Regions from separate parts of the Brevibacillus jepli genome, predicted to be linked through region 3. Evidence: riboswitches for the same ligand, from Rfam matches in the RefSeq annotation. Region 3 holds a riboswitch; each other region holds the start of a gene.

Region 1 (10,859 bases), on a different contig from region 3:
GCGAGCTCGGTCCTGCTACGGCGATGTGGCGGACAAATCGTCATCAAATTTGCTGCTTTTCCGTCGCCTATAGATTACGGCCGCCCCTACGCGAAACATCCCATAGCCAATCAGGCCCCCAACTACATTAAGCAGCAGATCATCGACATCAAAGCTACCTAACGAAAGCATTAGCTGCAATATTTCAATGAGCAGACTGACTGCAAGCGTGAGAAAAAACACACGATGAATGTTTTGGAACCTGAAGAACACTAGCGGCACCAGCAGCCCAAGCGGCACGAACAAGATGACATTTCCTGCCAAATTGAACACCAATATATCGACATTGTATCTGTCATAATGGTATACGTAATCCACCAACGTCTGAAATAGTTTCGTATTGAGAAAAGGCTCACTATACTGCGGGACGCCATAAGCAAGCATCCTTTCCTTCCATTCAAGCATACGAGCTCTGCTTTCCCATCGATCAAGCGACAGCAGCAAGTAATAGCTGAGGACGGATACATACATCCAGAATAAGACCATGAGGCATTTACGGATGTATTTATCGATAAGCGGCATCGATTCAGACAGCTGCCGGCTAATTGCACCCGTCGGCCCGAATCGTTGAATGGTCAGAGAAACGGCTTCCTGTTCTTCATAGCCCTCCTCCACCAGCTCACTCTTCGTGCTGTTCAGATGATCCATCAGCTCATCTTTGACATCCTGCTTTTCCCATTTGGAACAAGGCAAGCGACTGACAAGCTGCTCTGCGTACTCTTCCAGCTTCATTCGTTTACTCACTTCCCTCATTGCAAAGCATAATGAGTCTGCTTAAGCTCTGCCAATCCTTCATCTTGTCCTGAAGAAGGCCCTGGCCTGTCTTGGTGATCCGGTAATATTTACGGCGTCCGCCTTCGTTGGCTTCCCCCCAGTAAGATTCCACTGCCTTTTGCGTCTCCAATCGCTTTAGTGCAGGATATAGCGTGCCTTCACCGATCTCGTACAGTTCATCGCTTTTATCACGAATCTTTTTGGCTAACTCATAGCCGTACTGATCTTTCTGTGCGATCAGCGAGAGAAGCAGGAGATCGATGCTTCCTTTCAATAACTCCTTATTCACAAAAGCAGCTCCCTTCACAAGACATGCCTAGAGAGTATCACATAATACCTCGTGATACAAGGTATGTAACGAAGGAAATTAATGAATCGTAATAGTTTTTGATTCTATGTATTTATTGACAACCATAAAATAGGTAATATAGACTATGTTCGACAAGTTTTTTCATGAGTCGACATACTTTCGGATGATCATTCTTTTCTAAACACAACCAGATTATAGGCCCATAGAACGAATCGAAAAGAAGATTTTCACTTTTTTGGAGCAGGTTACAACCTATTTGTGACTTCATTCTCTCTAACAGGAGGAACTTACATGCTTGCCGACTTTCCAACGATCGTTCTGAATACGGTTCTCTTAGCCTATTTTGCAATCGGTGTGCTATTTTTGTATTCCGAATACAAATTTTTGCGTAAAATGAAGACTCGTAGAAATAGATAACCGATTTTTTGATAAAGGAGTTTGCACGTAAATTGAGATCTTTTTTCCGCCAATTTCTGCCCCGTCAGAATGACCCCCAAGAGATTACATACAAGGAACTGGAATCGAAATTGATCAAAGCTACTCGCTACGATCTGTCCGCAAGCCACCTCTACATCCGTTTTCACGATGGACGAGAGGTCGTTTACTGTCGGGTCACTCCTTACGCTTACAATGCGTTTTTGAATGCTGACTCGTTCAGCGATCATTTTCATTCGTTCATTAGCAAACGGTACTTGAGCTATCAGGTAATGTAGCCTGGATAAACGAAATGCCCTCAGATCGGCTCGACACTGAGGGCATTTGCAATTTTTCCGTATCTATTTTAATGCACGATGCAAAAACGACTTTGTCCGCTCAAATTGGGCGTTTGTAAACAATTGCTCGGGTGTACCAGACTCTACGAATTCCCCGTTGTCCATAAACATGATTTGGTTCGCCACCTCTCGCGCGAAGCCCATCTCATGCGTTACAACCATCATCGTCATATGCTCCTGGGCAAGCTGCTTGATCACTTGCAGGACCTCACCAGTCAGTTCGGGATCGAGCGCAGACGTAGGCTCATCAAACAACAAGATTTGCGGATTCATCATCAGTGCTCTGGCAATCGCCACACGCTGCTTCTGTCCGCCTGAGAGCTTGGCCGGATATGCGTCTGCCTTATCAGACAGGCCGACCTTTTCCAAGAGCTCTGCACTCTTGCGATGGATGTCCTCTGTCGCCTCGCCTTTGACCACTCTAGGTGCGATCTCCAGATTCTCCTTCACCGTCAGATGAGGGAACAGATTGAAATGCTGAAAGACCATTCCCATTCTCGACGTGATCTGCTTGATGTCCTGGCTGCTGGCATAAACACCGTCCTTCACCAAATAATCATCCTGCACACGGATGCTGCCACCATTCACCTGCTCAAGATTGACCAAGCTCCGCAGCATCGTGCTTTTACCGGAGCCAGATGGCCCGATTACTGCCACGACTTCGTTCTTCCTCACCGAAAACGAGACATTTCGCAATACTTCTTGATTACCAAACGATTTCTTAAGATTGGATACTTGAATAATGTCCATATAGCGCCAGCCCTTTATTCGAATTTGAACCTTTTCTCCAGCCACTTAAAAAACAACGTCAATAATAGCGTCATCAACAAATAAATGATTCCGGCAATAAAAAACGGAACGATTGTAAAATCGCGATTCACGGCTGTTTGTGCAAAGTGAAGTAATTCAGGGACAGCAACTGCATAGAGCAATGCTGTGTCCTTCACGAGCGTAATCGATTCATTTGCGACCGCAGGCAAAGCCACGCGAAACATTTGCGGCAAAATAATCTTGTTGGTTGTCTGCCATTTGCTAAAGCCGAGGACCTGCGCTGCCTCGTACTGTCCTTTGTCAATCGACAGCAATCCCCCACGGAAAATCTCCGCGAAATACGCTGCGTAGTTCAGCACAAAGCCGAGGCATGCGGCCACGAAGCGATCCATAACCAAGTATTCTCCCACCACTGGCAAGAGGGGGAGACCAAAGACAAAAAACAATAGCTGTAATAACAGAGGCGTTCCACGCATGACATACACATAGGTGTGCGCGAACCAAGACAGCCCTTTATTGCTGCTATTCGCCATTAACGTAATAAGAAATCCCAATGGTATAGATGCCAGAATCGCAATGAAGAACAGCAGCACTGTCATCTGCGCCCCTTCTAGCATCGGCAAGGTAATGGAGATAATATAGTCTAAGCTCATACGGTATGCTCCTAATCCTTATAATAAAGCGTGGCTTCGCCAATCATTCGGCGAAGCCATCGTTTCTATTGTTTATTTCAACACGCGATTTTCGCCAAACCATTTTTCCGATATTTTCGCTGCTGTTCCATCCTGATTCATTGCATCCAGCGCTTTTTGCAGTTCGTTCAATAACGCCTCGTTACCTTTTTTGACGCCCACTCCATATTCCTCAGGTGCAAGCGATTCTTCCAGAAGCTTAAAGGTTCCTGGTTCTTTTGCCATGTAATAATCGGCTACAATCTGGTCGATGACGACTGCTTCCACGCGTCCAATCTTCATATCGCTCAATGCCAGTACATTATCAGGATACTCTGTAATCGATTTGACCTGATTTTTCATATCATTCGCATTTACGGCATCTGCTGCGGATGACAGCTTTTGTAATCCAACCGTTTTGCCAGCCAAGTCTGACAGCTTTGCTATGTTGCTATTTGCCATAGTGACGACTACCTGCGCGTTTTTCAGATACGGCTTGGTAAAGAGAACCTTCCCTTTTCTTTCATCCGTAATCGTATATCCATTCCAGATCAGGTCAATACGTCCACTGTTTAGTTCAGACTCTTTCGAACTCCAGTCAATTGGTTGGAACTCCACTTGTTTCCCCATTTTTTCGCCAGCCGCACGTGCATAGTCAATATCAAAGCCGACTATCTCATTCTTCTCATCGCGGAAGCCCATTGGTGCGAACTTATCATCAATGCCAATGATCAGTTTGTTAGCGTCTGCGCCAGTATTTGCACTGGAACAGCCAACTACCAATGAAACCATCGCGCTCAACAACAATGACATCCATGCTATCTTTTTCATCGTGATTTCCCCCTCGTTCATACTACTCTATATTTTACTCTGATAAAGTGGTAATACGTTAACAAGGTATCATGATAGCACATTAGCAAGGAATAGTCGATACTTTAGTAAACAAAAGCACCCTAGAAATATGCTCCAGTTGAACAACAAAAATGCGGGTTAACAGATGCACGTCTTTTTCTTTTTTCCGACACTCCCTCGTTCCTCTATCTTTTTGATATATTCCGTAGCCAAAGGAACCTTGCACGCTGTCTGTCCAACGTCCACATGCACTTTGCCGATCGCTGCGGCCACCTCTAGCGCTTCCTGATGAAGGTCCGGTACATACGCGCCTACCGAAATAACGAATTGATTCATGGTGTACCGTACGCGATTACGTTCCTCGTGAATCATCTCCTTCACTTTCATGAGCAGCCGCTTGATTTCTTCTTTGTCTAGCTGTTCATCTGGGGTAATTGACAGGTAGTTCGAATACGTATTCCACCCACCTGTAGCTATGATCTCATCTTTTGAATCTATCCATTCCCGTGCCAGCTCCATCGCATAATGACTCTCAGCAGCTACACTCGCAACCGTGTATTCGGCGGGCGCGTACCAAGAGGCTGCCTTGACCCAAGCCTGCAGCCGCTCTTTTGTCATGCTCTTCGGGTCAACCGTCAATCCGGCCAAATACATGGCATCGTAGTTTCCTGTATCATATAGCGCCTGGACAAGCTGCTGATCACGCTTTACCTCTTTGACCAGCTTTTTCATATCACCGACTCGAACGCCAAACAAAGGCTCTTTAGCCCCATGCCGCAAGTACGTTTTTTTCGTCTGCTCTGTCCCCATTGCTTCGAGCTTCTGCATAACTTCTTCCAACGTCATCTTGCCACCCTCCTTTTTCTTCTATTTAATAGGATAACCAGCGGTCGCTACTACCAACACGAAAAAACCCTCCACACATCGGGAGAGCTTTTTCCTGAAGAGCTTGACGCGCAATTCCTATCCTTACGCGGCGCTGCGCACTTTGATATACGAAACATTTCTGACGTTGATGACAACATCATCATATTGAAGCCATCCGTCGTTCTGATTGGCGACCATTTGAATAATTTCTTCCGGTTCTGTCGTTTCGATGCTTATCGTTTCGCCACCGGAAAAGAAAAATTGAATCGTTTTTACTTCCTTCATGAAATCCCCTCCTATTCCTTCTAGTTATCGGACAGTTGGAAAATTTTTGTTACGGGTGATTTGCATGAAAATACATTATGAACAATTGGTTACTTTTTCCTACCAAAACTTGACAAGGATATTTCTTTTGGCTTATATTTTGCATAATTATATATAGCAAAATTCGACATCAATTTACAAATTTTGCTAACTATTGCAAAAGGCAAAGTCATCGAAAGGTGGCGACGCAAAACCACGGGTCTACAGTCTTTGACCATGATAGCCGGGTTGCCACATCATGAGACCATTTTTTCGATGTTGGTAGCTTCGGTTGTTCCATTACGTATGGAACGGCCTTTTTTTGTGTTTACTTTTTTGAAAGGAGGATGAAAGCATTTTCATTTTCATAACGGATAGTAAAACATAACTTTTGAGACGTCAAACATACACAACATGGTTCAATCAGAGAAAATGATGGAGTGGAGAAGTTATGTACAAACAAGTAGAAACCGTACAAGATTTAGCAAAGTTTCATGAAATCAAAGAAGCAGTCTGGACAAGCATGGGCTTCGAAATGGAGTACGCAAAAGAAGGCTCTGCTCTGTTCCTCTTAATCGCTGAAGATGGTGAAGCAGGTGGAACATTTGAGATGACACCCTTTTCCAAATCAAGTGCTTATATGAAATCACTTTTTCAGGATGTTGTTACAGCAGATATGAAAGTAATGGAGGTAGACAGTCTCGCTGTTTTGCCGAAATACCGCGGACAACTAGGGCAAAAAGGAATTTGCCTGATGATAGATTACGCTGAAAAGCATGGTTATACCCACGCAATCGGTGTAGCAGATCCGACTTTTTTTACGTTCATTAACAAGAAATATCAAGTAAAGGCAACTCAGACCAGAGATATCGTCTTTTACAAAGGGGCCGATGCCATTCCGACCCTCTTCCATCTAAAAGATGTCTATGATAATAAGCACGATCCCAAATATTCCTGGTACAATTCGTCGTCATCCAACCAAGTAAAAGTCGAGGTAGGTGGGTAACATGGATAACATTGACCTGTTGAGAAGAAGAAACAATTGGGTCGTTATCGTATTCGCAAGTATTATTACCGTTGTTCAGGTCTTAAACCTCTTTTTAGGTGTTCCGTACACGTTCGTTCTAACCGTATTAGGTATTTTGTATGGTGTGCTAGCACCGTTTACTTACATCTCCAATCGTCCGAGCTTCCGTGAAAAAGCAGCGCCCTTCATGAAGTTTTTCAACTTCGCTGTAATCGGGATCTTCATGTTCATCGTAGTGGGACTAGACCCGCATATGATCAACATCATGACCATTATGTTCTTTGTAGCAGTCATGGGGATTTATCAAGACCGACTCATCAATATTTTGACGATTGTAACGACATTGGGTATTGTCTCTTACTACTTCCTGACACAGCGAGAAACGATTTTCCATTCGACATCCAACCTTGATCTGATGTACTTCCTGCTCACGTTCTGCTTTGTATCTGTCACGAGCATGATGCATGCTGTATTCAATAACAGATTGCAGCAAGAAAGCGAGCAACAAAAGCAAGAAGCGATTGCCTCGAAGGAATCGTTGCAACGTGTTCTGGATAAGATCAATGAATCACTTAGCTCTATGCAAGACTATCAAGAGAATTTGAATAAGGTGACGGATGGCGTGAACGTTCGTGCTGTGGAAACAGTCGCTTCCCTGCAAGATATTATGCAGTCCTTTACGATCCAGACCAGCAATACGGACGAGCTGCGTCGGGAAATGAGCTCGACGAATCTGCAAGTTGAGGACATGACCCGCTCTGTTACGGAGATGCATGAGTACGTAGAATCGACCAAAGAAGCCACTAATGAGAGCGGCAAACGCATCGGTAACATCGGCAATGACTTTGAACGCTTCATCAAGGACATCCAAGGTACGAACCAGCTAATCCAAGAGCTCAATAAAGAAACCGAATCGATTGGGAAAATCATTCAAACCATTTCCGAGATTTCTGCGCAAACCAATCTGTTGGCACTCAATGCCACGATTGAAGCATCGCGTGCAGGTGAACATGGCCGAGGCTTTGCTGTCGTAGCGGATGAAGTACGCAAGCTGGCTGAGTCCTCCAAGCTATCCTCTGAATCGATTTCGAGCCTGCTCATGACCATTCGCGAAAAAATGAAGCTCGTATCGGATATGATTTCCGAGTCGCAAACTTCCTTTGAGAAAAATAGCGAAGGCATCCTCGAAGTACAAGAAATGTTCACCAATGTGGACAACTACATGCAAAACTTCGCGGATAAAACGAAAAACCTGCAAGAGTTCATCATTCATGTCCACAGCATGATCCAGGAAGTTGGCGCAAAAGTAGAAGTCAACGCAGATATTACCGACAAGAACAAAGAAAGTTTGGAAGAAGTGCTTGTTCTCGTTTCCGAACAAAAAGACGAGGTCGTCAAGGTATCTGGCGGCTTTGAGAAAATCGAACAGCAAATGCGTGGCCTCCATATGTAGCATTCCAGCAACCGCCTATCAAAAGGCGGTTTTTTTCCTTTTTGTAACTAAGTGGATATATAATGTAAATATTCTGATAGTTAATCCTCTACAATGGAAGGAGGCACGTCATGATGGATGCACGTATCGAAACGAAAACCATTCAGACCGATCGCCTGCTTGTTTCCTATCTGACAGCAGGCACACCCGAAGGAGAACCGCTGCTCCTTATTCACGGGAATGCTTCAGCCAATTTGTTCTGGGACGATACCATCGCAGCTCTGTGTGATCAGTATCGTGTGTATGCTCCTGATATGCGTGGCTATGGAGCAAGTGAAGCATTGCCAATCGATGCGACACGCGGTTTGCGAGATTGGTCAGATGACCTGCATTCGTTTATTCAGGCATTGGACTTGCCAACACCCGTTCATCTAGCAGGTTGGTCGCTTGGCGGAGGGATTGTGATGCAGTATGCCATCGATTACCCGCAGGAAGTTCGCTCCTTGACCTTAGTCGCTCCTATGTCTCCTTATGGCTTTGGTGGAACCAAGGATGTATCTGGCACCCCGTGCTACAGCAGCTTCGCTGGATCGGGCGGAGGAGCAGCCAACGCTGAGCTGGTCAAAAGGATAGCAGCCAAGGATATAGGCGATGAATCCCCTTCCAGCCCGCGTAATGTTATGAATCAGCTTTATTTCAAGCCCCCGTTCCGAGTTACCCCAGAGCAGGAAGACCGTTATGTGAATGCGATACTCTCCACGAGGACTGGAGACTGCTTTTACCCCGGAGCATTTGAATACGTAACCGATTGGCCTGGTGTCGGTCCCGGAACGACAGGGATTAATAATGCGATCTCCCCTAAATACGTAAATTTGTCCGGCATTGTTCAAATAGAGCCAAAGTGTCCGATTGTATGGATTCGCGGTGAAGATGACGCCATTATCTCGGATCAGTCGCTTGCTGATTTTGGAACATTGGGCAAGCTCGGCTATGTGCCCGGATGGCCGGGAGAAGCAGAGTATCCCCCTCAACCGATGGTCTCGCAAATTCGCCATGTACTGGAGCAATACCAGCTAGCAGGTGGCTCCTATCAGGAGATCGTCATGGAAAATGTCGGGCACGCTCCTCACATCGAGAACGCAGAGGAGTTTTTGCAGCTCATTCGAAAAACCGTCAGGGTATAGCCCTGACGGTTTTTCAATCATGGTCTTGTTTTATCTGCTATCCCTAAATATGTAACGATGCTAGTCAAAATGGCTCCGACTGCTACAAGAAGCATGCATACGATATCGTATCCCTTCCATAACAATTCCGGTAATTTCGAAGGATATTGGAGATTTTCTTTCCACTATGCTTTCGAACGGCGTTGGGGACGGCGGGCGCTTTAGGAGCAGGAATGATTTACTTTTTCGACGAATAAGTTCCTATCCTACTTACTGGTAAAGGATGGTGCAAATTTGCGAAGCTATATACCAGAGAGTTCTCACCAAAAGCTCAGGCTTCCAACGTCGCCTCTATCTTCTTTGTCCGAACTGCGGTCGCCAAGCCAACGCTCCTCTACTCCGTCTAATTTTTCCCCTAGCATTGTACAACTTCAGAAGACACTCGGTAATCAGATGACCGCGAAATATTTGAAATCCATATACACAAACGCAAATTCAGTATCGAGCTCCATACGTTCTAATGTAAAAGATCCTGCTATTAGGGCGGGGGATATCATCCAATGCAAAAAGATCGGTAATTTAGCTTCAGGGACGCAGGCCACCACGCTTATGCAGCCAAAAGAGAAGAAGGAAGAAGACGAGGGGACACCGGATCAAATCATTAATTTTGATACCGGTCATATGATTATCTCAGACGTGCTTCTCTCCGATCTCGATGGTCCAAGCTGGGATAGGATCATCGAGATTATGCAGGAAACCCTGTCCATTCAGTATCCGAAAACCATCAAAGAAGATGAGAAGCGAAACTGGTTTAAAGGGGTTGTGAAAAAGAATAAAAGTGCCGCCGCTGCATACGTAAAACAACTTCTAAAAGTAAAAAAAGGAGCTAGCGGAGCAAATGAGTTGCTGGAAGTTCTTCATCCAGACGATCGGCAACGGATAGAAGAGGAATTAGAAAAATTAAAAAACTTTAAGTTGGGCGACTCCAAAACACTTATGACGTATACAAAAGAGGACAACCAATTATTTGATGACGTCTACATCATTAACGCCTTAGGATTCGATCCCCTTCATGATCCGGAACAGGTGAATGCGCTTGCGGCAGCGATAAAAGCAGGTGGTAATTTGCAGTTGATCGCGGAAGCCACCGGGGAATCGATCTCAGCTTTTTGGCAACACGCAGCGGTGGTTCATAACAAGGCCATTTTGAAGGATGAGCATGGGCTTTCGGTTCTGCTCTCCAGCACAAAATCGCTGGGGGCTTTGGAGATTAGTAAATATTTTGATCTTGATAATTGTTCAGTGGGTAATAAAAATACGGTTTTAGCGGCAGATGAAAAAACATCCGGACTAAACACTCGTCATACGGTAGCAACAACGGGGGGGACAGATATGGCGGAAACTATTCCGACAGTGAAACTTGTCCTGAAGAGAAATGACAAACCAGTTGAATAGGGGGCTTTGGTCACTGGTTCCTTTCATGTAACGGTTCCTAAATTGAAAACTATTTTGTCGTATCTTTCTCTGCTTTCGATACCTTCAAGTTAAATTCTCTTTCTTGCTCTTCAATGATTGCTTTATCCTCTGCATTATCTCTCACTACTTTTTGCGTCAAAATAGCTCCAACAGCTACAAGAAGCATGCATGCGATATAGTACCCCTTCTCATGAAGCTGAAGACCGCTCGCATTGTATAACCCGATGGAAAATAGCAGTACGCCTGCACCTAAAGTAAAATAAGCCAGGAAAGTGAAGGCACTCGTGTTACGCATACGATGCTTTTGTGGATACATAGTAACCCCCCTCACATTTTGTTCAAGTGTTAACATGCATATGCAGAAGTCAACCGGACGATTGCTCGCCCGGCTGCCTCCATGG
Region 2 (10,859 bases), on a different contig from region 3:
ATGGCAGGTAGATGGATCAAATGAGCAGGCCGAAACGGTTGACTGGTACCATCAACCATACCATTTTGTATGGAGTGATCATCGTGAAAAAGAGACATGTTCAAATTTTGCTACCATTATTTTCGATCTTTCTGCTGTCAACGTTCCTATGGCCAACGGTTGAATATGCGAAAGAAGCACCTCCAACTGACTCGACCGGACATGCTCCGGCAGTTCTGACCTATCATCACATCGATGAAAAATTAGATTCATCTGCTACGATTACCTCTGAACTTTTCAGAAGCCATCTCAAGATGTTGAAAGAGAATGGCTACAATGTAATCGGGATGGAACAATTATTGGAAGCACACAAACAAAATAAAGCGTTGCCAGCCAAATCTGTTGTACTTACCTTTGATGACGGATATGAAAGCTTTTACACGAAAGCTGCCCCCCTGTTAAAAGAGTTCGGGATGACTGCTACAAACTTTGTGGTTGTGAAATCAACCGACCAGAAGAACCCAAAGGAGATTCCGCATCTAAGCTGGGATCAGATGCGGGAATTGGAGCAGCAGGGGTTGACCTTTTACTCGCACACCTACAATTCTCATCAAAAAGTACCAACGGATAAAAATAATAGTAGAGGACATGCGTTGACGAGTCGCAAGTATTTGGAGAAAGAGGGACGGACGGAAACGCACGAAGAGTATCATCAACGGGTAAAAGCGGATCTCGCTCTGGCAAATCAGCGTCTTGTCGAAGAGCTGGGTAAGCAGCCTGCTCTTTTGGCTTTCCCGCACGGAGCCTATGATCAAACAGTGCTGGACATGTGCAAAAGCCTCAATATTGAGTTGATGTTTGCTGCCAAAGAAGGAGAGCATTTTCCTGGTAGCAAGCTGCTGTATCGGATTAATGCAGGGGCTCCTTCCATGTCGGACGAGGACTTGGCGAAAAAATTGGAAAAGCATTTCCGGTAATTACAAGCATTTTGCCGCATAGCACTGAGTTGTCTGTATAAAATAGTGTTTTCCTCCCATGAGATTTGGGTAATAGATAGGAAGATAGAACCCTTTCTCGTGAAAGTTACCTTAGTACAGGGTGTGAGGAGAACCAGTGATGACGACGGATACGTGCTTGAAATGCGGCAGTCCGATGGGCCGTGGTGAGTACAGTTGCCAGGTTTGCGGAGAAAGCGAGATGCAAGACTACCAAATGATTCGCAATTACGTGAGAACTTATCCGAATTCGAATGCGATGCAAATTGCCAATGCAACAGGGATTTCGGTTTCAAAAATATTGCGTTATATAAGAAATGGTTCATTGACCGTCGTAGACAATCCGTCCCGCAGAGGGCGGTCATAAGAAAAAAGAAAAGCTCACAAGCAGGCACGAATGGATTTCGCGAAGCTTTGTGAGCTTTTTGTATTCTGGATGCAAGTAATTACAACCAGCGAAGACCCTTTGGATAATGATTTTTGAGCTGCCCCTCTGATTGCTTGCCCCAGCCGATGGAGAACCCATCTACAGTAACCAGCGTCCAGCCGTTTTCACCTTCACGCATGAGTGCCTCTCCTTTTACATACCGTAAAATTTCAGGCTCGTCTGTACCATATGAAGCGACACGGGCAACCTCCGCAGGTGAGAGGGCCAGTGCCAAGGCATGTGCGGGTTCGAGTCGGTTCTTTTTCACGGTTCCTAAGTGCAGACCGACACGTGCGACCTTGAGCTTGTCCCAATCGAGCTCAGATGCAGGTGAGTAGTAGAGCTGCTCCCCGAACAAGAGAAACGCCGATTCATCATCGAACTGTTTGGAGAGTGCAGGGATCGCCTCCTCCGCGAAATTGCGCCAGGCAGCCAATGCTTCCTTTCGGCCTGCGGGAGCGGATTTTGCCGCTCGCTTTTCTTTGCGCTTCCCAGTCGTTTCATGTACTTCAGCATCCTCACTCTTTTGCAGCTTGGCGAGGTAATGCCCTTCCCCCTGCAGACGATGCGGCCACAATCTGGCAGTCTGGCTGAGCTGCTCGTTCTTGGGGGAAGCCCACTCTGGTTGACCTTCAGAAAAGCAATCTGCATGTGGTAACGGGACGATCTCAAATTCCGGGTGACGGCCCAGGAAGTTAACCAGCGACTGCTCGTTTTCCAACGGTGCAAATGTGCAGGTGGAGTAAACCAATGTCCCGCCTGGCTTCAGCATAGCAGCGGCAGCTTCGAGAATATCCCCTTGCATGAGATGGCACTCGGTAACTTTTGCAGGGGACCAGTCGTCGATTGCTTCAGGTAGCTTGCGGAACATCCCCTCGCCCGAGCAAGGAGCATCCACCAAGATCCGGTCGAAAAACTGAGGGAAGCGTTCCTGTAGTCGTTCTGGCGTCTCGTTGGTCACGACTGCATTGGTCACTCCGCAACGCTCCAGATTTTCTGACAAGGCTTTTGCCCGAACAGGATGGATTTCGTTTGCCACAAGCATTCCTTGTCCACGCAAAAACGCTGCAAGCTGTGTCGATTTGCCCCCTGGCGCTGCACACAGGTCAAGAATTCGTTCACCGGGCTGTACGCCTAGTGCCTCAGCAGCGGACATTGCGCTTGGCTCCTGCAAATAGTACAGTCCTGCCGCGTGATAAGGATGCTTGCCAGGACGATCTGGTTCTTTGTAGCGAAAGCCATTTTCACACCAAGGGACTTCTTCCAGTGCAAACGGTGAGATTTTCAAGAAATCGTCACGTCCCACCTTTAATGGATTGACGCGCAAGCCGTGTGTCACAGGCTGGTCATACGAAGAAATAAATGCTTCGTAATCGTTCCCGAGCAAGGGTTTCATACGGTCGGTAAATGGGGTCGGTAATTTTTTTGTCATAACAGCCTCCGATGTCAGATTTTGGCCACATGGGAAAGGAAAAGATAGAATCATGGCGAATCATAGAGAATGAGGTGAGAGCAAATGAAAGGATCCCGTGCACAACGCTACCGCTCCCGGCGGAGGAATGACTCGGAAGTAAGCCGGTTTTGGATCATGGGGTTGCTGTTCTCACTGCTGGTGCTCGCTTTTGAATTCTTTATCGAAATACCCGCCGACGCAGACTGGCTGGTAGATATGGAGATGGCTTTGTTTTCGGCCAGCTTTACTTTACTTGCCTTTTATCTGCTCGGACTTACCTTTGCCTTTTCCCGCCAACAAAAGGCAGGGAAGATCAATCACCACATCATCATCTATGTATGGTTGGGTGCGATCTTGTTTCACTTGTTCCTGCTCATCAGCAACTTGTCCAATCAGCATGTATACAAGGCAGGGATCATTCTGTTTTTAGGACCCTTGTTTTTAACTGTCTACCATTTTATCACGTACTTGGCAGCTTTGCGCGAGGAGCGTGAGGAGCAGGAGGCAGCTACGACTGCTACGCTTGAACGTACGGCCTACCAGATGATTCTGGAGGGTGGGCGTGTATACAGTGAGCTGAGTCGCCTGAAAACAGAATATCCAGAAGTGGAGCAAATGCTTCGTGCCAACGATTTTCACGATAAACTGGAGCGCTACGCATTGGAAATGCAGCAGTATTTGCAGGCAAAGCATTTTGAGCGCAAGGACGTGGAGCTCTTGGAGGGTCACTATTATTTCTTGGAAAACTTGCTGAGCTTGGCGAAACAACATCCGGGAATAATCGAGTCCCGCGTTTATAGCCGCCGAGGTGACAATTGATGGGTACAGAGGAGAGGGAAGCGGATGTTTTGGAAAAAAGACAGAAGCCTGGCAGAAAAAGAGACAGCAGCGACGACAGCCATAAGCACAATGACAGGACAGCAAGACGCTTGGAAACATGAGCTTCGCGGTATTTACGAACAGATTGGTGCCATCCTCTCTTCGAATCAAGCGGTGAACGCCGAACACGATCAAATGGCGCGATTGGTGACGAGGATGAAGCGAGTCGTAGACAATATTCAGGCCGTTAACGAGCGGGATGATGAATCTGCGAGCCAGTTATCGGTTCGAGGCGAGCGCTTGTCGGATATCTGTAGACAATCGGTAGCACGTGCAGATGAAGGCAAGAAGGCCATGACGGACGTGGTGGAGGTCATGAGCCTGCTCGACAAAGAATCGGTCCATACGTCCAAGTCCATGAGCCGCTTGGAAGAGCGCTCTTCAGAAATTACGAGTATCGTCAAGGTGATCAGCGATATTGCCAATCAGACCAACCTTCTCGCTTTGAATGCAGCGATAGAAGCGGCGCGTGCGGGAGAACAAGGTCGTGGATTTGCTGTAGTAGCGGATGAAGTGCGGAAGCTGGCCGAGATGACAGGGAACTCGACCAAGACGATTGCAGAATTGATCGGCAAGATTCAGGAAGAAACAAAAGAAGCGTTGTCCAACAGTGAAAAAAGCAGCAGTGCGATCAAAAATGGACTTTCCACCAGCAAAAATGCAGCGGAGAAGACGGATCAGATCGTGAACGCTTTCCAGGCACTGAACGTCGAAGTGTCAGGTGTGATGGAAATCATCGCGCACCAAAAGCGTTTTGCTGACGAAGTGTCCCAGCATGTAAGGGATGCAAACGGCTTGTTGGAAGAGCTGAATGAAGGCTTGACCAAGCACGTAAGGGACGCAAGCGCGGTAGAGCAAATGCTCGCGACGAGCGTAAAGGATGTCAAAAAAATATTGTGATCATAAGCTAGTTGAATCAGGAGTCCGTATCCAAGCGATGCGGACTTTTTGGTATTTGTTTACATTATTTCACTAAAAATTAACATGTTTTCGTTTGACTATTAGGAATTGAGTACTATAATCAAGGTAAGATTCTCCATTTCCTTCCTTTTTTCGACAAAAGAATATCCACATTCGCTATGAATGGGCAAACCCATTGAAAATTGGGGACGCAAAGCCACGGGCCTAATGTACGAGTTACGATGGCAGCCGGGTTGCCAACTAGCAAAGCTTTTTGCTGTATGACGGCTCCTTTCATGCGAAAGGGGCTTATTTACATTACTTTACAAAAGGGAGAGGTTATAGCATGTCAATCCTTCAAACACTGGACAAGCAATACATCAATGGGGAGTGGCGCGACGGACTTGGGGCGAAGACATTGCAAGATATCAACCCTTACAACGGGGAAGTCATCGCAGAATTCAAGATGGCAAACCTGGAAGATATCGATGCGGCTTACAAAGCTGCTGCCAACGCGAAAAAAGAGTGGGATGAAGTGAACGCCTATACCAAATCCCGAATGCTAGAGCGCGCCGTTCACTATATCGAGGAGAACGAAGAAGAAATTATTCAAATCATCATTCGTGAATTGGGCGGAACACGGTTAAAGGCATTTTTCGAAATCGGGCTTGTGAAGGATATTATTCGCGAGGCGGCTACGTTCCCAGTGCGTATGGAAGGGAAAATTCTCCCTTCTCCCGTAGATGGAAAAGAAAATCGCTTGTATCGGATTCCGGGAGGGGTTGTCGGTGTGATCAGTCCGTTCAACTTCCCGTTCTATCTGTCGATGAAGTCAGTAGCGCCAGCTCTTGGTGCGGGCAATGGCGTCGTACTCAAACCGCATGAGCATACACCAATCACGGGTGGGACACTCATCGCGAAAATTTTTGAAGAGGTTGGTCTGCCAAAAGGCTTGATCAATGTAATCGTAACGGATATTGCTGAGATTGGTGACGGTTTTGTCTCCCATCCGATTCCGCGCATTCTTTCTTTTACAGGCTCCAGCCAGGTAGGAAGCCATATTGCGCAAGTGGCAGCGAAGCATTTTAAAAAGGCGATTTTGGAGCTGGGCGGAAATAGTGCCCTGATCGTTTTGGAAGATGCGGATCTCCAGTATGCCGTTAATGCTGCGGTATTCAGCCGCTTTACCCACCAAGGTCAGATTTGCATGTCAGCTAACCGGGTACTGGTTCACCAAGATGTCTACGATCAATTCCTCGATCTGTATATAGAAAAAGTATCTGGGCTCAAGGTGGGCGATCCGAATGATCCTGACACAGTGATTGGTCCACTTATCAATCAGCGACAAGTCACCAACCTGATGGCAACGATCGATGAGGCGATTCGTGAGGGAGCGGTTCCGGCACTGAAAGGGGAAGTAAAAGGAAACGTGGTTGAGCCAATCGTTTTGACGGGGGTTACCACGGATATGTCGATTGCTTCCAAAGAACTGTTTGGGCCGGCTGTTTGCATTATGTCGTTTGCTTCCGAGGAAGAAGCGATTCGCATGGCGAACGAGACGCCATTTGGTTTATCCGGGGCGATTCATACGCGTGATCTGGAGAGAGGTGCCCAGATGGCAAAACGAATGGAGACCGGCATGATTCACATCAACGATGGAACGATCAATGACGAGCCAATTGTAGCGTTCGGCGGTGAAAAGCACTCCGGATTGGGACGCTTGAACGGTCAATGGAGCCTGGAGGAGTTTACTACCCTGAAATGGATTTCCGTTCAGCATAAGCAACGGCAATTTCCGTATTAATGCCAGCAAAATATTGAGGTGAAGACGGTCATGAACGGATACGAAGAATGGAACGAAGCGGAACAAGCAGGGAAGGAAAAAAACGCGGAGCTGCTTGAAGCATTCATCAAGGTTGCCCCGTATTTAAATGATTTGATCACCGATGACATTACCATTGGGGTCTATGACACGGAGCGGCTGTTGCGCAATGTGCCTGCCAAAACATTTTCGCTGCAAGTGAAGCCTGGCGATCCACTCCAGGAAGGAGATGTGATCACCAATGCGATTCGAAAAAACGCCAAGCAGGCGATGATGGTACCGAAGGAATTGTTTGGTTTTCCTCTCGTTGCTCGGGCGATTCCCTTGCATGATCAGAATGGAAAAGTCATCGGCGGTGTCGGAATTGGTTCCAGCATGGAGCGGGACAATGAGCTGTATGAAATCGCCGCGAACCTCTCGAGTGTCGTCGAACAGGTCAGTGCCACTACACAAGAGATGGCGGTGCAGATCGGCAATCTGAACGAGCAGATGAAGGCGATTTCGGAGCAAGCCAATGATGTGAGCCAAAGCACGACTGAGATCGAGCAAATTACACTCGCAGTGAAAAAAATCGCCGATCAAAGCAATATTTTAGGGCTGAATGCAAGTATTGAGGCAGCGCGGGTAGGAGATGCAGGCCGAGGATTTGCAGTTGTTGCGAATGAGGTTCGCAATATGGCGACAGATTCACGGACGAATGCAGACAAAATCAAGCGGACGACGGATTCCATCCGGGAGTTAATATCCCTCCTGCAAAATTCGATTGAGTTGATTAATCAAACCATGGAGAGCCAGGCGGCCGCGACAGAGGAAATATCTGCGACCATGGTAGAAGTTAGTGACAATACGCAAAAGCTGGCGGGGCTTGCCCAAGAAGTGATTCAAATAAAGTAAGCAAAATCATGTAACAAAATTCCCCTCTCAACAGTCTAACTTAAGAGGGGAATTTTTCCTTTAGTTCTTTTGTATGGTAGGTAGCGGTTGTTCCAGCATGTAGCGATAAACCGGAACTTCATCGCCCGCTTCAACGGGCAAGAAGTTGAACGTGACGTAGCTGTCTACTGATTCCGGTTCCAGGGCCAATGCAATGAAGTTGGCATTTGGCTGCGCCATGCTGAATACGTAGCTACCCGCAGGAAAGGTTTTCGTTGTTTCTGTTACATTTGCAGTCACTTGATTGGTGAAATGCCCGTTCTCGTAAATCGTATTCACCTTGTTTTCCAAAATGGTGTAGCTCTCTACATCGATTGTTGTTTCTTTCGATAGTTTGTTTACCGAAATACCGAGCTGCTCCAGCTTGGCCGCAACGTCATGGTAGCCAGGAGGCATGAGATAGGCAGTAGGACGCTCGCGCTCAAGTACAGGATAGGCATCTGTGGAGCTTACCCAATCGATGGGGGTAGATACTTTTTTTGCAGTGGCCAGATCGACTACCACGAGAGACTGATCCGGTATTCGCTTATTCTCACTCAGGATGACGAGTTTGTCGTTGTCGTTTGCGTTTTTGCCTTTTTCGGTGATTTCTTCGCGAGCCTTGGTCACGGCGGATTTGATTGCCTTGGCGTTGGCTGCTGTTGATTGGATGACAGCTGCGTGTGTAATGGCCTGGCTGTAGACGCGTCGCTCAAAATCAGCGCGTCCAATGCCGATACCGCGCGTCTCCACCAAAAATGTCAGCGTGTTTTTCAAGCCTAGAGCATTGCGTCCGATTCTTGTTTCTGTGCTGCCTTCTGTTGCGGTCACTTTTCCTTCCTTGCCTTTTGCCAGCGTATAGTAAGCGTGGTGAGAGAGCTGCTCCTTATCGAGCGCTTTCTGAACGTCTGCCAAGAGCAGGCTGTCTGACATTTGGCGCAGGCTGGCGGGGATATTCAAGTTTTTGGCGGAGGATATCAAGACATCGTAGGAAGAGATGGCGCCTTTTTCACCTAGTTCACGTAGCTGGCTGGAAGAGACACCATACTCATGAGCGTCGAGCACCACATCGGGTTGATACGCGTTGATGGCCTCGTGAACAGCCTGCACCTCTGGATATTCTACCTTCATGTAGTCTCGATTGGCATCCAGCTCTGTCGCGATGTATCGCTTGAAATGGTAGGAGCCATCCGGGTTAATGCGAGGAACAATTGCGACGTTTACTTTATCCAGAAGGTCAGCGCCTAGTTTTCCTTCCGCCAACCATTTGGCGATCACGAGAGCAGACTCACCAGAAGCGGGTTCATTTCCATGGATTTGGGCTTGGAGCCAGATGAGTGGTTTTTCCTTGTTTTGCTTGATCTTGTCGTGGTCTTTGCTGAACAGCAGTAGAGGGATGTCCCGACCTTCCAACGAAGTGCCGATGGAATGGAGCTTGATGTTCTTGTTTCCTGCTGCCAATTTGCTTATGTAAGCCATCATTTCTTCCTGGGATGTAAATGCTTCTTTTCCTTCTTGAAAGCCAGGTGTCCCAAACTGAATGTTCGGCTTGGGAAACAAGCTCTCGATCTGTGCAGGCTGTACATAACTAGGCCCCATTCCGTAATAAGGGATGTTGGGTTCGGGCTCAGCTTGCGTTGCATGGATCAAAGAGGGGCTGGTGAACAGAGATAATACGAGTGCAGTAGAAACAACGTAGCGTACTTTCTTATCCATAAATTCCCTCCTGCGAAATAAAATTAGTCGTCTATGATTAATTTTTCAGATTATTATAAAAATAATAATCGCTACGAAATATTCATTTTAAAGTAGGACTTTCGGTGCTGCTTTAACAGAATAGGGGGATGACATGGTCAAAAAAATCAGCAGAATGCTCCTTTTGATGACGGCCATCGCCGTAAGTAATATTTTCCCGAGCGAAATTTCTGCAAACGAATGGAAAAAACCAACCGAAACAGAGACGGTTGACAACCTGAATGGCGCGATTCACCATAAACAAGAGTTTACATTCGCAGATGGGGGCAAGTATTGGGCCCACAAATTGACAGGTCAGCGCAATATGACGCCCTTCGTCATCACCATACCGATTCAGGGTGACAGTCAGAACATGATGTTCCGCTACCGTGCCTATGATGGGGCGAAGCAGCCGTATTGGAAGGTTGCCAGGCTCGATCAAGTCAAGACACTTCCGCTCTCCGCTGGTTTTGTCGAGACAGAAGGCAGGTATATCTGGTTAGGTAGGCCGATTACGTATGTGGATAAGGGTAGAGCAACGATAGAAGAAAAGCTCGAAATGGCAATGCCGATTGAAGTCATCCAGACTGATTCTGGTGTCGAGCTTGTGATCAAGCTTCCAATGAAAGCAGGCTATATCAGTGAGATGTGGGCGCTCGATTCGAGAGATCCGCTCGTTCCTTGGGGAGAACAATCGATTGACAGCGTCTGGCTTAATTTGGACGTTACGGAAAAGGCAAAATGGCTGTACGACGGATATTACTACCAAAGTCCGTCTACATACGAGCCGACTTCGGCGACCTCCTTTTGGAGGATTCCCGAAAATTATGTCCTTCGCTCCTTTTTATATACAGGTGGAAGCAAGGCAGCCCGCGACATGGGCTATGTGATGTTGAAAGCGAGCTTGAAACAGCAGGAGCCTGAAGGGTACTGGAAGACGCAGCCACGTTCCTTGTGGCTCAGCGGTGATTACGGGATACCAGAGGGCTTCTACGATACGAGATTCAACACAGGTGCTGGTGATCTGATGCTTCGTGGCTGTGATCAATATCAAGAAGAGGCTTTTTGTGAATCTGCGAAAAAATATGCTTCTTATTTTCACAATCACGCAGCCATGCACCATTATGTAATCGCTGGTGCACAGCAAGGATTGCTCGTGGCCGACTACGCGACGTCGACGAATCCAGCGATTCAAACACATGTTTCTCTGAATCATCAGCTGGCCGAAATCAATTTCCTCTACAAAAACTACCTGCAATTTGGTGATCGGATAGACAAAGACTTGGCGGATAGCATGCTCTACGGTGTCATTAATCTTGGATCACAGTGGATACTCGGAAATGGTGATTTGCATTACGCCTATTTTCCAGACGGGACATTCGGCAGACCGGACTATCCGTACTTGACCTACAATGACTTGGTCGAAACACAGCGCTTGTACCGTCAGTTGTATGGGATGGACGAAATGACGATTGCGATGTTGATTGACAGTAAATTGACGTGGATGCAGTTGAATAATGTTAAGTACCGTTAACATATGAAATTGAACCCGTACGAAGGACACTTTATAATAGTGACTTTCTTACGGGTTTTTTATGTTTTTAGCCATTCGGCCGAAAAGAATGGAGAAAAGTGAAACCGTACAGCCCACTCGCTGGTCTAACGAATGTACAAAGGAGGGACACAGCATGAATCACGATGAGCGAGTTCGAGATGCTCAGGCGGGAAATCGCGCAGCTTTTCTTTCATTAATGGAAG
Region 3 (10,859 bases):
GATATTTTCATCAGCAGCGTGCCATTGGGTATGTTGATTCAGCCTGAGGATATTGCGCAGGCAGCTATCTATTTGGCTTCTGATCTATCGAAAATCGTCACGGGCGAGGTCATGAATGTAGACGGGGGAAGAGGCATCTAGTCAAATGTATAAAATTTTCATATTATTAAATATATTTAAAAAATAACGAATGATCAACAGGAGGTACTATCGCATGTTTCGGAAGAAGTGGAGCTACGTACTGGCTGGCATCATGTCTGTTTCTTTATTACTGGCGGCGTGTGGAGGAGGCGGCGCTCAACAGACTGCCCAGCCTGCGGGACAAGCCGGAGGGACAGAAGCACCGAAAAGTGACGGACAAAGCTATGTTTTCAAAGCAGGGCATTCGTTGACGGAGGATCATCCGTACCATTTGGCATTGAAAAAAATGGCGGAGGACGTCGACAAGCGCTCGAACGGGAAAGTGAAAATTGAGGTGTATCCGCTGAGCCAATTAGGAGCGGAGCGTGAATTGACAGAGGCGTTGACCTTTGGAACGGCTGATATGTCGATTACCTCGACTGCGCCTGTGATGAACTTCCACCCGAAGCTGGGTGTACTTGATCTCCCGTTCCTGTTTGAGAGCCGTGAGCAAGCGTACAAGGTGCTCGACGGACAAGTCGGACAGGATCTGCTCAAAGATCTGGAGAATGCCAATCTGGTCGGGCTGGCATGGGCTGAAAACGGCTTCCGCCATATTACGAACGGAACGAAGGTGATCAAGAAGCCTGAGGATGTGGCCGGGATGAAGATACGCACGCAGGAAAATCCGATCCATCTGGCAGCATTCGAAGCATTGGGAGCGAAGCCGACACCAATGGCTTGGACAGAAGCGCTGACGGCGCTGCAACAAGGCGTCGTAGATGCCCAGGAAAATCCGGCGATCGTGGCACAGACCTACAAGCTCTATGAATCGAAGCAGACGCAAATGGCCTTGACCGGACATGTTTATTCCGCAGCGATGATCTTGTTCAGCAAGCCTGTATGGGACAAGCTCCCGGCAGATGTCCAGCAGCTTCTTGCCGAAGAAGCCAAAAAAGCGGGTCAGTACGAGCGAGAATTGATGATCAAGATGGAAGAAGAGGCCATCTCCAATATTCAGGCAAAAGGTGTAGTCATTACCGAGGACGTGGACAAGCAAGCCTTCCGCGATGCGATGAAGCCTGTCTATGACAAGTTTTCCGGTCAGTTCGGCAAAGAGCTGGTGGATCAAATTGTGAATACGAAATAAACGGCAGAAGGGAGAGGGGCCACTCTGGCTTTTCTCCCCTTTTTCCTGCGAAAGGAGATTGTGTGTGGGCAACCTGGTTACCAAAATAAACAGCGTTCTTCGTTTGTTCATCATTGCTCTTCTAGCCATTATGGTGATCGCTGTCTTCCTGCAGGTGCTTTTCCGATTTTTGCTCGATCAGCCCTTGGCCTGGACGGAGGAATTGGCTCGGTATTTGCTAATCTGGATTACGTTTCTCGGATCAGCGTACGCGATGGCCATCAAGGCACACATCGGTACGGAATACATTCAAAAATACTTGTCGCCTCGCATGAACAAAGTGGTGCTGGTTGTGGCCGCTTTGTTTAGTCTGATCTTCTTCCTCGTCATGGTTCAGCAAGGCTACTTGTTGTCAGCGAGAAGCATGACACAAACCTCACCCACTCTGCTCGTTCCCATGGGCTATGTTTACATGGTGATTCCGATCAGCGGTGCTCTGCTCATCATGAACGTGATCCATGTGACGTGGAAAGACATTACCGGGAAGGAGTGACCAGATTGTGGGTACGATATTGTTTTTGACACTGTTGGTTCTCCTGATCCTAAACGTACCGATTGCGGTTGCATTGGGGTTATCAGTAGTTGTCGTGTTTATGCTGGAGGGAAACATCCCTCTTCTGGTTGTCATTCAGAAAATGTTCAACGGGACAGATTCGTTCCCGCTGATGGCGATCCCGTTCTTCCTCCTGGCAGGAAAGCTGATGGAAACAGGGGGAATCTCGGCCAGACTGATTCGCTTTGCGAATACGATTGTCGGGAATCTGCCAGGAGGATTGGCAATAGTGGCGGTCATGGGGTGTACCTTTTTTGCCGCTATTTCGGGTTCTTCTGCAGCGACGACGGCAGCCGTAGGGGGAATTTTGATCCCGCACATGGTCAAAAAAGGGTATAATGTCCGGTTTTCTGCGGCCTTGCATGCAACAGGTGGAACGATCGGTGTCATGATTCCTCCGAGCGTGCCGATGGTCTTATACGGGGTAGCAGCGAGTGCCTCGATTAGTGACTTGTTTATTGCCGGGATCGGGCCGGGCGTTCTCGTGGCGATCTCGCTGATCCTGTATTCGTATTGGATCAGTAAGAAAAACGGCTGGGGCGGCGGAGAGAAGCATACGCCACAAGAGATTTGGCTGGCATTCAAGGACGCAATTTTGGCGATACTCATGCCGATCATTATCCTCGGCGGTATATACGGAGCCATCTTTACTCCTACAGAAGCAGCGGTCGTAGCGGTTATTTACGGTCTGGTTGTTGGTCTTTTCGTCTATCGAGAGATCAAGTGGAAGGACTTGGGGGAAATATTCACGGGCGCTGCCAGTATGACAGCGGTTATCATGCTCATTATCGCGACTGCGAATGCATTTGGTTATCTAATGACGAGAGAAAACATCCCGCAGGAAATTGCGCAATTCATGCTGGGGATTACCGACAGCACGATCATTACGTTGCTCATCATCAACATTTTACTGCTTATTTTGGGGACATTCATGGAAACGGCGGTTACGATCATTCTCCTGACGCCCATCCTGCTGCCGATCGCGACTTCTTTGGGCATTGATCCTGTGCTATTCGGGGTGATCATGGTCGTCAACTCTGCCATTGGCATGCTGACTCCGCCGGTTGGAATCAATTTGTTGGTAGCAGGAAATATTGCGAAGCTCCAGAATACGGAGATTGAGCGAGCGGTAATTCCGTTTTTGATCATTATGATCGTCGATTTGCTGCTCATCACATACATTCCTGAAATTAGCTTATTCCTGGTCAACTTGAGCAAGTAACGAGGGGGAACCAACGTGGATTACAAGCAAGCGTTAGTGGGACTGCTTGGAGAAGAGCGGGTCTCGACCAATCCTACGATGCTGGAGCACCACAGCCATGATGAGTCGTACCATACGCCGCATCTACCGGATGTAGTGGTGTTTCCGCAGACGGCAGAGGAAGTCAGTCACATCATGAAGCTGGCCAACGATAATCGCATTGCAGTAACACCGTTTGGATTGGGGACCAGTCTGGAAGGCCACGCGATTCCTTATGAGGGTGGAATCAGCATGGATTTTTCCTTGATGAACCAGGTACTGGAGGTTCGGCCGAAGGATTTCCTCGTGAGGGTCCAGCCGGGCGTGACGCGTACCCAGCTCAATAAAGAATTGAAAAAGCACGGATTGTTTTTCTCCGTCGATCCTGGTGCGGATGCGACTCTGGGTGGAATGGCTGCGACGAATGCCAGTGGAACCACCTCTGTCCGCTATGGCGTGATGCGAGATCAGGTACGCGATCTGGAGGTAGTGACGGCTGATGGTCGTATCATTCGTACAGGAAGCATGACTGCCAAATCCTCCTCAGGCTATCACCTGACAGGACTGTTTGTCGGTTCAGAAGGGACGCTTGGCGTTTTTACAGAGCTGACCTTGCGCGTCTATGGAATCCCGGAGGCGACGATGGCAGCACGTGCCAGCTTCCCGACGGTTCAGGATGCTGTCGATACAGTCGTGGATATTCTCGGAGCAGGTATACAGGTAGCACGTATCGAGCTGGTCGATGAGAGGTCGATCCAGCAAGTGAATCTTTACAAGGAAACGAGCTACCCGGAAGCGCCTACGCTCTTTATCGAGTTTCACGGCAGTGAACAGGGCCTGGGATATGATATCGAATTTGCCCAAAACATTGCAGCGGGGCATCACTGCACGGAGTTTTTGTTTGAAACCGATTCGAAGGCAAGGGCACAGCTCTGGGATGCGCGTCATAACCTGGCTTATGCATTCCTGCACAAATCGCCGGGCAAAAAGCTGATGGTAACAGATGTCTGCTTGCCTATTTCCGAGCTGGCAGGAGCTGTGGTGGACGCGAGACTAGCCATTGATCGCGCTGGCCTTGATGGAGCAATTGCAGGCCATGTCGGCGATGGGAACTATCACGCGATCCTGATGATAGATCTGACTGATCCCGAAGAAGTGGCACGTGCTGAGGAAGTAAATGCCCATCTGGTGGAATACGCATTGAGTCGGGGAGGCACCTGCACCGGAGAGCATGGTGTGGGTGTGGGGAAAATCAAATACCAGCGCAAGGAACACGGAGAAGCACTGGACGTCATGCAAACCATGAAGCATGTACTGGACCCGAACGGCATTTTGAATCCGGGAAAAATTTTCGGAAAATAAAACAAAGTCTGCATTCTGAACGTTTGTCGGAATGTGGGCTTTTTCTTTTGCGTAATGTGTCGAAGAGGAAAGGAGAAAGGACGATGATGCAGAATGTAGAAGATTGGTAACTGGTGCATTATATTCTGGTGTGGCAGGGAGGCAAACATGAAGTCGATTGTTGAAATTGCCAAGATTGCAGGTATCGAAGAAGAGCATTTGGAGCTATACGGAAAGTATAAGGCCAAACTATCAGATGAGCTATGGGAGCAAGTGAAGGATCGCCCAGATGGCAAACTGATTCTTGTTACAGCGATGAACCCTAATCCGGCGGGGGCAGGCAAGACGCTCACGACGATTGGTCTGTCACAATCATTAAATTATCTCGGGAAGAAAACAATTGCAGCGCTTCGCGAGCCGTCCTTGGGTCCTTGCATGGGGATCAAAGGAGGCGCAACCGGAAGCGGGCAGGCGCAAATTCTCCCGGCAGATGAAATTAACCTGCATTTTACTGGGGACATTCATGCGATCACCGCTGCCCATAACTTGTTGGCAGCGATGATCGACAATCATATTTTCCATGGCAATCCGCGCGGGCTCAATCCAAAGAAAATCGTCTGGAAACGGGCGATGGACATGAATGACCGCGCTCTGCGCAACATTGTTGTCGGCTTGGGTGACGGCAATGGGATGACGCGTGAGGATGGCTTCATGATTACGACCGCATCGGAAATCATGGCGATTATGTGCTTGAGTGAGAATCTGGCAGACTTGCGCGAGCGGTTGAATCATATCATTATTGGCTACGATTTCGATGATCAGCCAGTACGGGCGGAAGAAATCAATGCGGTAGAAGCGATGTGCGTTCTCTTGAAGGAGGCGATCAAGCCAAACCTTGTACAGACAATCGAGGGGACTCCGGTCATCATTCACGGCGGGCCTTTTGCCAATATTGCGCATGGGTGCAGCAGTGTGATCGGAACCAAGACGGCTTTGAAGCTGGCGGATTACGTCGTCACAGAGGCGGGCTTCGGTGCTGATCTGGGAGCGGAGAAGTTTTTTGACATCAAGTGCAGAAAAGCAGGACTGACTCCATCGGCTGCTGTTGTGGTGATTACGGTCCGGTCCTTGAAATTCAACGGCGGGGTCAAAGTACCTGACCTGGCAGTGGAGAATTTGTCTGCTCTGGAAAAAGGCTTCGAAAACGTCAAGCGACATCTGGAAAACCTCCAGAAGTTCGGTGTGCCAGCAGTGGTTGCCATCAATCATTTTGCTACGGATACGCAGGCAGAGATCGATGCCGTAATCGCACTGTGCCAAGCGGCCGGAGCCGAAGCGGCACTCTCCAAGGTATGGGCAGAAGGAGGAGCGGGCGGCGTGGATCTGGCTGAGAAGGTTACACGCGCAGCAGAGCGTCCATCATCCTTCCGTTTCTTGTATGAGGAAGACCTCAGCATAAAAGACAAGATTGAGACGGTTGTGAAAGAGGTTTACCGCGGATCAGGGGTAGTCTTTTCACCGCTTGCGTTGAAAACGATGCAAAAGGTAGAAGAAATGGGCATGTCCCATCTGCCTGTGTGCATGGCAAAAACGCCTTATTCCTTTACGGACCGTGCCGATCTGTTGGGGGCGCCTGTTGACTTCACCATTCAAGTCAGTGAAGTGCGTATTTCGGCTGGAGCTGGTTTTATTGTGGCGTTGACCGGAAGCTTGGTTACGATGCCAGGCCTCCCGAAAAAGCCGGCTGCGGAATCGTTATATGTAGACGAGGATGGACATGTGATCGGATTAAGCTAATCAAAAAGTTTGACAAAAAGCTGACACCTGTAAAAGGTTGTCAGTTTTTTTCATTTTTTTGGTTTATAACCGAGAAATTATGGGAAAAGAAAGGTGAGATTGAAAAATGTGGACTTTAATTAAAAACCAACAAGGAATGACAAAGGCAAACCTGCTGAAAAGCAGGGACGCAAAGCCACGGGTCTAAGGACGAAAATCTATGATTTTCGCAGCTAGGACAGCCGGGTTGCCATACCGTAGTCATGATGGACTGTCGGTGGGCAGTCTTTTTTTTGTTGAAAAGAAGAGAAGGGAGAAGTGGTTCGGTATGAAAAATAGTTTGAAGAATAAGCTAATTATCGTTTTGTGCTTGCTGTTGGTCATAAGTTTGGGCACAGTTTGCGGTGCAAGCTATTGGAGTGCTTCCAATCTACTGGCAGACAGTCTGGACAAAGAAGCTGAGTTGTCAGCCAGTAACCTCTCGAATCGAATCGATAGTTTCATGCAGGAAAAAATTGAAATTGTAAGAGCGGTTGGAGGGATGATCTCTGAAGATAACAATTTCGAACAAGACCTGAAGCTGATTCAAACAGCCCAGAAGAAAAATCCGCAGTTTGAGACTTTCTTTTTTTCACATGATTTGACTGGTAAGAAAGTGATCAACTTCAAGGGAGAAGTGACCGATATTTCGGATCGGCCGCATATTATTGAAGCCAACAAAGGGGAAGGCAAAGTTGTCGTATCTGAGCCTGTGGTTTCTAAACGGACAGGGAATAACATCGTGACGCTTGTCGTTCCGCTGATGAAAGACAATCGTCAATACGGTTATATCGGTTCCACCATACCGATCGATGAAATTCAGGAAAAGGTGTCCCAAGAGAAATTTGGGCAAAATGGCTACGCTTTTTTAGTAAGCAAAACGGGGACTTTCATTTACCATCCGACGAGCGAGTACATTCTGAAGGAATCGATTCTTAACATGGGCGTTCTCGAACTTCAAACAGCCTTTGAAGATATCAAGAAGGGGAACCATGGAATCGCTCAGTACAAATGGGAGAATACAGAGCGGTTTGTTTCCTATGCTCCTACCAATCTGAACTGGGGCGTTTACATCACTGCACCGATCGCTGAGCTGCATGCTCCGGTTGATGCGCTGTCGATGCAATTGATGGTCATATCTCTCATCGTGCTGGCTATTGGTGTTGTTCTGGTTTATATCTTGGCTGTGCGCATGGTCAAACCAATTGAGCGTCTGAATCAAGCTGTAAATATAGTGGCACAGGGGAATTTGGCTGAGACGGTAACTGTTGAAGGAAAAGATGAGATTGCAGTTCTGTCGCGCGACTTTAACCAAACCGTATCGCACTTGAAAAATTTGATCGAAGGCGTTTCGCTGTCGTCAGATCAGGTACAGGGCTTTAGTCAGGAAGTGTCTGCAGGCATTAAACAAGCGACGGAAAACATTAATCGAATCGGAATGTCTATCGCTCAGATTTCTGAGGGAGCCGAGGCACAGGCCACCAGCTCGCAGGATGTCGCCTTGTCCATGAATGACATGGCTGCTGGCATCGTAAAAATCGCGGAGACGTCCGCACATGTTTCAGAGGCTGCCCAGATAGCAACAGAGCAGGCTGAGCAAGGGACAGCCGTGGTAGAGCAAGCGGTTCGTCAGATGGGAAGCATTGGCGAGGGAACATCGAAGGCGACGGTAGCCATCGAGCAGCTAAACAATCGCTCCAAAGAAATCGAAGGAATTCTCGATACGATCAGTCAGTTGACCTCGCAAATTAACTTGTTGGCGTTGAACGCATCGATCGAAGCAGCACGCGCTGGCGAGCATGGACGTGGTTTTGCCGTGGTTGCTGGAGAAGTGAAAAAACTGGCGAACCAATCCGAAGAATCGGCATCCAAAATCGCCATGCTGATCGGGGAAATCCAGCAGGATACTCGTCATGCGGTAGAGGTCATGAACGAGGGCAACCAAAATGCCGTGCATGGTATTCAATTGGTCGAAGAGGTTCGCGATATTTTTGGGCATATTTTGGAATCCTCCCGAAACGTGGCAGCACACATTTTGGAAGTATCCGCAGCATCTGAACAAATGTCAGCAGGCTCCCAACAGGTGAGTGCCTCTGTGGATGAAATGCATAACATTGCCAAGCATGCCTCACTTGATGCGCAAACAGTGGTGAAGGCAACCAAGGAGCAACTTCAAGCCATCCAGGAAATTGGCCAATCTGTCGAGCGTTTGAATGCAGTAGCAGAAGAATTACAGCAAGGTATAGGCAGATTTACCCTGTAAGGCCTTTTCCTTTGAGAGGGGGGATGCCATTAGGGGATGATGGAGTTTGTTTCTTATAACTAAATTCATTACCGAATATCAGGAGGAGAAACCAAAATGAAAAAAATGACAAAGACAATCTTGGCGAGCACACTCGCTGCTACTATGCTTTTGACAGGAGGAACAGGTGCTTTTGCCGCAACGGCGGTTAAGCCTGTCCCAACCGTAGCTGCTGAAGCTGCTAAAAAACAGGAAGCGAAGAAGTTTGAGTCCCGTTTGGATGAAATCATTGCGAGAGGCTACATCCTCGTAGGTACGCCAGGTGACTACAAACCGTTTACATATCTGAATCCAAAGACAAACGAATTTGAAGGCTACGATATCGATGCGATGAAAGAATTCGCTAAAAGCCTGGGAGTAGAGGCTCGTTTTGTACAAACCTCTTGGCCGACACTGATGGACGATCTGCTGGCTGATAAATTCGATATCGCAGTCGGAGGCGTAACGCGCAACACAGACCGCCAGAAAAAAGCGCACATGAGCGATCCTTACATTCAGTTCGGTAAAGCTCCACTCATTCGCAAAGAAGACAAGGACAAGTACAAGAGTGTAGCAGACATCAACAAGCCAGAGGTGCGCATTGGTGTGAATCCAGGTGGCACCAACGAAAAATTCGTTCGTGAGCATCTGACAAAAGCAACCGTGACGGTTGAACAAAACAACCTCGACATTCCTGGTCTGGTAGCGAGCGGAAAGTACGATGTGATGATCACAGATACGCTGGAAGCGATCGTTTATTCCAAAGCAGATCCTCGCCTGTATCCAGCTCTGACCGACAACCCGTTCACGAAGAGTGAAAAAGCATACATGATCCATCGCGGAGACGCTATCTTTGCTAACTACCTGGATCTGTGGATGGACGAGATGAAACTGCAAGGAATGTTTGATGAGCTTTATAACAAATGGGTAAAATAATTCCATGACAGACAAGCAGCCCGATCCTGGGCTGCTTTCTTATTTTTTCTGACTGAATCAGCACAAAATCGGGTAATTTGGGTATATATGCAGTTTGCTTTTTCAGCCATTGCATGGTACGATTACAGCTATGTTCTTTAGGGTGCGTTTGTACAATCGGGGATAAAAGGGCATGTTCCGGATCGTAAGGAATAGTGCCCTTTTTTTTGAGAATTTTATAGAAGAAGGTATTGATAAAGGAGACTGACATTCATTGGCGACTTTTCATGATTTTGGCTTACATCACTCCATCGTTAGAGCTTTGAGCAATATGGGCTTCGAAGAGGCTACAGCGATTCAGGATCAAACGGTTCCTGTAGCATTGCAAGGACGCGACCTGATCGGTCAAGCGCAAACAGGTACTGGTAAAACTGCTGCATTCGGTATTCCATTGATTGAACGCATGGATGAAACAAGCGGAAACATTCAAGGGGTTGTATTGACTCCTACTCGTGAGCTGGCTGTTCAGGTTGCAGAAGAGATTAATAAAATTGCCCAATTTAAAAACATCTCTGCTCTGCCAATCTACGGTGGCCAAGACATCACACGTCAAATCAAAGCGTTGAAAAAACGCCCGCAAATCATCGTTGCAACACCTGGTCGTTTCATGGACCACATGAGAAGAAAAACGATTCGTCTGGATGCGATTGAAGTTGTTGTTTTGGACGAAGCGGATGAAATGCTGAACATGGGCTTCATCGACGACATCAAGGAAATCTTGAAAGAGGTTCCAGAAAATCGTCAAACACTGCTGTTCTCTGCGACCATGCCGAGAGCGATCCAAGAAATCGCGCAGCAGTTCATGAACGAACCAACCATCATTCAAGTCAAAGCAAAAGAAGTAACGGTGCCAAACATCGAACAGCAATATATGGAAGTGGCTGAGAAGCAGAAGTTCGATGTACTCTGCCGTTTGCTGGATATCCATTCTCCTGAGCTGGCTATTATTTTCGGTAGAACGAAGCGCAGAGTAGATGAGCTGTCCGAAGCGCTGACCAAGCGCGGTTATGGCGCAGAAGGTATCCACGGCGACCTGAACCAAGCGAAGCGCGATAGCGTACTGCGCAAGTTCAAGGAAGGTACGATTGAAGTACTGGTAGCGACTGACGTTGCAGCTCGCGGTCTGGACATCAGCGGTGTAACTCATGTATTTAACTTTGACATTCCACAAGACTCCGAGAGCTACGTTCACCGTATCGGAAGAACGGGACGTGCTGGTAAAACTGGTCTGGCAATTACGTTTGTGACTTCCCGTGAAATCGACCATCTGCGTCTGATTGAGCGTACTACCAAGCGTCGCATGGAGCGTCATGCTGTTCCTACAATGGCCGAAGCACTGGAAGGT

Evidence for each region. A riboswitch is a leader RNA that binds a small molecule or an ion and turns the genes downstream of it on or off. The one in region 3 is predicted to bind cyclic di-GMP.
Region 1: another riboswitch for cyclic di-GMP. It lies ahead of AB1L17_RS24575 (GNAT family N-acetyltransferase); the one in region 3 lies ahead of AB1L17_RS21765 (methyl-accepting chemotaxis protein).
Region 2: another riboswitch for cyclic di-GMP. It lies ahead of yfmT (benzaldehyde dehydrogenase); the one in region 3 lies ahead of AB1L17_RS21765 (methyl-accepting chemotaxis protein).

What each region holds. Positions count from the first base shown of each region.
Region 1 is NZ_JBFEFW010000028.1:50,507-61,365, forward strand. Features, by position in the region: gene AB1L17_RS24535 (VanZ family protein) at 16-783, opposite strand; gene AB1L17_RS24540 (PadR family transcriptional regulator) at 776-1,102, opposite strand; gene AB1L17_RS24545 (KTSC domain-containing protein) at 1,573-1,836, shown strand; gene AB1L17_RS24550 (amino acid ABC transporter ATP-binding protein) at 1,900-2,646, opposite strand; gene AB1L17_RS24555 (amino acid ABC transporter permease) at 2,661-3,320, opposite strand; gene AB1L17_RS24560 (amino acid ABC transporter substrate-binding protein) at 3,393-4,169, opposite strand; gene AB1L17_RS24565 (DNA alkylation repair protein) at 4,329-5,036, opposite strand; gene AB1L17_RS24570 (hypothetical protein) at 5,160-5,342, opposite strand; cyclic di-GMP riboswitch class I at 5,534-5,617, shown strand; gene AB1L17_RS24575 (GNAT family N-acetyltransferase) at 5,812-6,366, shown strand; gene AB1L17_RS24580 (methyl-accepting chemotaxis protein) at 6,368-7,840, shown strand; gene AB1L17_RS24585 (alpha/beta fold hydrolase) at 7,951-9,003, shown strand; gene AB1L17_RS24590 (hypothetical protein) at 9,436-10,437, shown strand; gene AB1L17_RS24595 (YiaA/YiaB family inner membrane protein) at 10,487-10,774, opposite strand.
Region 2 is NZ_JBFEFW010000005.1:7,499-18,357, reverse strand. Features, by position in the region: gene AB1L17_RS07095 (polysaccharide deacetylase family protein) at 21-956, shown strand; gene AB1L17_RS07090 (hypothetical protein) at 1,096-1,341, shown strand; gene AB1L17_RS07085 (RsmF rRNA methyltransferase first C-terminal domain-containing protein) at 1,421-2,833, opposite strand; gene AB1L17_RS07080 (hypothetical protein) at 2,918-3,673, shown strand; gene AB1L17_RS07075 (methyl-accepting chemotaxis protein) at 3,698-4,633, shown strand; cyclic di-GMP riboswitch class I at 4,810-4,895, shown strand; gene yfmT (benzaldehyde dehydrogenase) at 4,980-6,437, shown strand; gene AB1L17_RS07065 (methyl-accepting chemotaxis protein) at 6,468-7,349, shown strand; gene AB1L17_RS07060 (M14 family metallopeptidase) at 7,410-9,083, opposite strand; gene AB1L17_RS07055 (hypothetical protein) at 9,217-10,635, shown strand; gene AB1L17_RS07050 (sigma-70 family RNA polymerase sigma factor) at 10,790-10,859, shown strand, end outside.
Region 3 is NZ_JBFEFW010000022.1:23,284-34,142, forward strand. Features, by position in the region: gene AB1L17_RS21735 (SDR family oxidoreductase) at 1-141, shown strand, start outside; gene AB1L17_RS21740 (TRAP transporter substrate-binding protein) at 215-1,270, shown strand; gene AB1L17_RS21745 (TRAP transporter small permease) at 1,335-1,802, shown strand; gene AB1L17_RS21750 (TRAP transporter large permease) at 1,810-3,084, shown strand; gene AB1L17_RS21755 (FAD-binding oxidoreductase) at 3,100-4,464, shown strand; gene AB1L17_RS21760 (formate--tetrahydrofolate ligase) at 4,612-6,240, shown strand; cyclic di-GMP riboswitch class I at 6,375-6,474, shown strand; gene AB1L17_RS21765 (methyl-accepting chemotaxis protein) at 6,548-8,521, shown strand; gene AB1L17_RS21770 (transporter substrate-binding domain-containing protein) at 8,618-9,475, shown strand; gene cshA (degradosome RNA helicase CshA) at 9,729-10,859, shown strand, end outside.